2 regions of the Thermovenabulum sp. genome follow, and region 2 is predicted to be linked to the other one. Evidence: riboswitches for the same ligand, from Rfam matches in the RefSeq annotation. Region 2 holds a riboswitch; the other holds the start of a gene.
The links. A riboswitch is a leader RNA that binds a small molecule or an ion and turns the genes downstream of it on or off. The one in region 2 is predicted to bind cyclic di-GMP.
Positions count from the first base shown of each region.

Region 1: it holds a riboswitch for cyclic di-GMP, as region 2 does, so the genes downstream of both, ACPLOV_RS07615 (transglutaminase domain-containing protein) here and flgB (flagellar basal body rod protein FlgB) in region 2, are expected to answer to the same signal.

Region 1 covers NZ_JBNARB010000013.1:27,034-29,437, reverse strand. Annotated here, with positions in the region: cyclic di-GMP riboswitch class II at 30-117, opposite strand; gene ACPLOV_RS07615 (transglutaminase domain-containing protein) at 470-1,312, opposite strand; cyclic di-GMP riboswitch class I at 1,330-1,413, opposite strand; cyclic di-GMP riboswitch class I at 1,487-1,571, opposite strand; gene ACPLOV_RS07610 (MBL fold metallo-hydrolase) at 2,022-2,404, opposite strand, start outside.
Region 2 covers NZ_JBNARB010000005.1:39,406-41,809, reverse strand. Annotated here, with positions in the region: gene fliE (flagellar hook-basal body complex protein FliE) at 1-104, opposite strand, end outside; gene flgC (flagellar basal body rod protein FlgC) at 129-569, opposite strand; gene flgB (flagellar basal body rod protein FlgB) at 573-977, opposite strand; cyclic di-GMP riboswitch class I at 1,202-1,287, opposite strand; gene codY (GTP-sensing pleiotropic transcriptional regulator CodY) at 1,414-2,199, opposite strand; gene hslU (ATP-dependent protease ATPase subunit HslU) at 2,220-2,404, opposite strand, start outside.

The DNA of each region.
Region 1 (2,404 bases), on a different contig from region 2:
TTTTACACAAAATAAAAGACCCAATCCGTTTAAGATTGGGTCGGTTGCACCATTGACTCAGTATGTCCCCATAGGTGCCCACATTAGAGGACATACTTCATTGTCCCCCAATTTATATATTGTTATATAGTTATTTATAATAAAATTAATGACAATATCAAAATAACAGTCTTTCCATTATATGTCAATGTGTTAATTTTGTTGCTTTTTGTAATAATTTGTATTTTTAAGTGCTTTTGCATGATTGTAAAAATTAAAGTCTTCTATTAAATTTCAATTGAAGACCTTATATATTGTCCATTTTATTTCCTTATCACTGCCATAATTTACATCATATTAAGCTTAGCAGAGGCTTCGGGTTTTTTTATATTTATTTTTAATTTTTTTATCCTTCTTTAAAATTTTTTATCTTTTTTTATTCCTTCTCGTTTTACTTGACTATATTTTAATTTTTATTTTTATATCTTTCTTAATATTCCTCTATTTTGAAATGGTTTCTGTTGAAATATTCGTTATCAAAATATTCCTCTTCACCTACAGCACCGAATGTAGTATCTATGTTTATCCATTTATTTTCTTCTTCGCTAAAAAATTCATTCCATGTATGTAATCCCTGAAAGTCCCCAAGTTTCCCCTCCCCCTTGACGAGTTTCACCTTCACTCCTGCTGCCCGCCCGAGGGCAGCGGTTAATGCTGCAAAGTCGTAGCAAACCCCTTTTCTCGTTTTCAAAGTATTTAAAGCACCGTAGACGTTATTGTAATTTCCCCTTTGATGTTCTGAGTACTTTTCAAAGTCGTATTCGATATTTTTTACCACCCATTCGTAGATCGCCCTCATCTTCTCTATGTCAGAATTTTTACCTTCCGTCAATTTCTTTGCCAGCGTAATTATTTCCGGCGCATCGCTTTCCACATCCTTTGAAGGCGTCAAATACTTGTCCAACTCGAGAGTATTAATAACCTTGAAAGTTGGCCCATAGCTGTATTTTCTGTCGTATTCATGCACCATCACGCTAATCGTGTATTCTCCTTTTCCTTCCGTTAGCCATAAAGTCTTTTCAAATTTTTTATCATCATTTAAGTCGACATTATACCATATTTGTTTATTTCCCTTTCTGACAAGGATTTTTATTTTCTCTTTTGATGTATTCCCCGCAATACATACTTTTCCTTCCACTTTTAATGGAGGTTTAATTATAATTACACCATTTTTTTCTATTTTTTCTAATTCGTCAGCAAAAATGATAGACATAGGTATAAATATAAATACTAACAAAAACAGGCTTATTAACAGAGCCTCTATTTTTTTCATTATAATTGACCCCCTTTTTCGGCAGCCCGGCCGTCATAGCAATTTGCCTTAGACCCGTGGCTTTGCGCCTCCGCCTTTCGACGGATTTGCCTTTATCGAAAGGATGAGCACAAAAAACTTAAAAACCCTTTCCGGTATTGCCGAAAAGGGTTATATTCTTTCTATTCTTAAAGATTCGGCAACCCGGCTGCCATAGTCTTTTGACCTTAGGCCCGCAGCTTTGCGCCCCCGCCTTTCGACGGGTTTGCCTTTATCGTCTTTATATTCTATTTAATTTTAAATCTTTGTAATTTAATTTTATATTTTTTTGTATTTTCCGTCAATAACATCTTATTTAGACATAATTTCTGCCATTCTTTTTTATTTTATATTTCCACAATAAGTATTCCATAAATATCTACAAAAATAACGACCGCATTTAATCATGAATTTTAAAATATCCTCATCCGTGAAAAAATCGAATATATGAAATTCTTTAATGTTATTATAATTAATTTTTCGAAAAACTTCTATTTTGCTCAGTAAAATTTTTATTATCGTTTTTTAATTTTATGCCCAAACAGGTATGCACTTATTTAAAATCATATGTTTTGGAGCATATGTCATAAAAAAATCCCTGGGTTTAACAGGGATTGAAGTATACTTTACATCAGTTTCAAGGGAAGTTTATTAAATTTAATAACAAAAAAAGCAGCGAATTTGCTGCTTTTTATTCGTATTTTAAAACCACCACACGATTTACCTCGCCCTTGAGGTCATCCGCTGTGACCTCCAAGGTGTTGGAATCCAAAAATTCTCCTCCTCCTACCTTATCCAGGAATTTGTCTACGGGGTCAATTGGCATGCTTACTGCCGGAGTCTTAAAGTGCATGGGCACAGTAATCTTAGGTGAAAGCTGGTCCTTTACCGCAAGAGCCCCTTCCGCATCAAGAGTGAAAGTTCCGCCTACCGGGATTAAAAGCACATCCACCCTGCCGATTTCTTCAATCTGGGATTTGGAAAGAAGATGTCCTAAATCTCCCACATGGCATATCCTTACTCCATCTATTTCATACACAAAGATTATGTTCTGGCCCCTTTTGGCACCCTTTG
Region 2 (2,404 bases):
AATGCTTCTTTTAAGAAATTAATAAATTCTGAAGAATTTTCTTCCTTTCTTTGATTTAAACCTATTGGATTTAAAGATACCTTTTCGATCCTATTTATTTCCAATTATTTCTCCTCCCATATAATTTTTTATCCTTTTCCTATTTCCAGAGCTTTACTAATCATACTTTTGGTGGAATTTATCGCAGTAACATTAGCTTCATAACTTCTTGTCGCAGAAATCATATCAACCATTTCTTCTACAATGTTTACATTAGGCATTCTTACGTATCCCTTTTCATCCGCATCAGGATGAGCGGGGTCATAAACTATTTTAAATGGCCTTTGGTCTTCTACAATAGCCGCAACCCTCACACCTTTTCCGTTATAATTTATCTTATCATTTAATATTTCATTAAAATCCGAACTTTCATTCATTTCTTGAAAAACTACCATTTTTCTCCTGTAGGGTTCACCTTTCTTTGTCCTTGTAGTGTCCACATTGGCTATATTGCTGGATATTATATCAAGCCTTAATCTTTGAGCTGTCAGAGCCGAAGCACTTATTTCCATTGATTTAAAAATACTCAATTATTATTTCCTCCCTTCATTTATAGCAGTCCTTAACAGGGAAAATTCTTTTGAAACCTGCTCAACCAGTACATTATAAGACAAGCTGTTTACTGCGAGTTCCACCATTTCCTTTTCCACATCTACATTGTTACCATCTTCTCTATAAGCGGTATTTTCCTCACGATAAAGTACGGGTTTCAAGGTTAAAGGGGAGTAGGTCTTTTTTATATGCCTATCGTTTGTAGTAGTTAAAGAAATTCTATTATTTTTACTTAAAAAATCCCTTAAATAATCTTCGAAAATCACCTTTGTTTTTTTATAATTTGGTGTATCCGCATTTGCAATATTATTAGCAATAACCTCATTTCGCAGCCATTTTGCATCCAGAGCCTTTTCCATCAAGGATATGTTTTCGAAAATTCCCATAATCTGCACCTCTTTTAAAAACTAAATACACTATCTTTCTAAATTAAAATTACTACCTTTTTTTACAATTTCCTCCTATATAATAAACAAGATACGAAAATTTGTAAAAAGATGCTATTAATTTATTTGTTAAATATTATATCATAACAAATTTTTCTTTTATACGACAAAATTTTTAATAAAAAAGCAACCTACCTTAGAAAATAGGCTGCCTTTTAAAATTAGTCGGCAGCCTGGCAGCCATAGCAGGATATGCCTTAGGCCCATAGCTTTGCGTCCCTGCCTTTCGACAGGTTTGCTTTTTTCGACATTTTTCTATGATGTTTTCCCTTAATTAAAATTATATTATTATAAATTAAATTGTAAATGATTTTATTTATTTCCATAAATAAACTCAAATTAATCATAAAAAAATGCGTGAATTGCTTCACGCATTTTATGAACGCATCTTTTTTAATTCATCAATAAGTTTATCGTTGAGCACTTTAATATAGGTTCCCTTCATACCGAGGGATCTCGATTCGATAACCCCGGCACTTTCAAACTTCCTTAAAGCATTGACTATTACGGAACGGGTAATCCCGACCCTATCCGCTATTTTACTGGCTACTAACAAACCTTCATTTCCATCTAATTCTTCAAATATATGCTGAACTGCTTCTAATTCCGAGAATGAAAGGGTACCTATTGCCAGCTGAACAACAGCTCTTTTTCTCGCTTCTTCTTCAATCTCTTCTGTCTTGGAACGTAAAATCTCCATACCAATTACAGTAGCACTGTATTCTGCCAGAACTAAATCCTCATCCGTAAATTCTTCGCCAAATCTGGCAAGTACAAGGGTTCCGAGTCTTTCTCCTCCACCATTAATAGGGACAATTGTAACGAGTTTTTCAGGATGAGGACATTTTACTTCTTTATCGAATACGCATTCAATTTCCTCCTGGGGTATATTCGAACGAGTCTCATGGATTTCAAGAAGTTTATCATTGTAGTCCTTAGGAAACACTTTTTCTTCAATTATTTTGTTTTGTAATACATCACAATCATAATTTTCAAGTATTGAATAACCTAACACTTTCCCTTTCCTGCTGGCTACATATGCATTCGCATTTAATACCTCAGTTAAGATTTTACAAACCTCATTAAAATCCACCGGGTACCCTGCAGACCTCTGCAGCAATTTATTGATTCTCCTGGTTTTTTCTAACAATTCTTTACTCATTACATCTCCTCCTTTTGATTTTATAAGATATACATACTTAAATCTTTATCTTCGATTATGTTACTTAATTTTTTTCTCACATAATTGGCATTTATATTAATTTCTTTTTCCATCACATCAGGGGCTTCAAAAGAAATATCTTCTAATAATTTTTCCATAATCGTGTGCAAGCGTCTTGCTCCTATATTCTCCATATGTTCGTTCA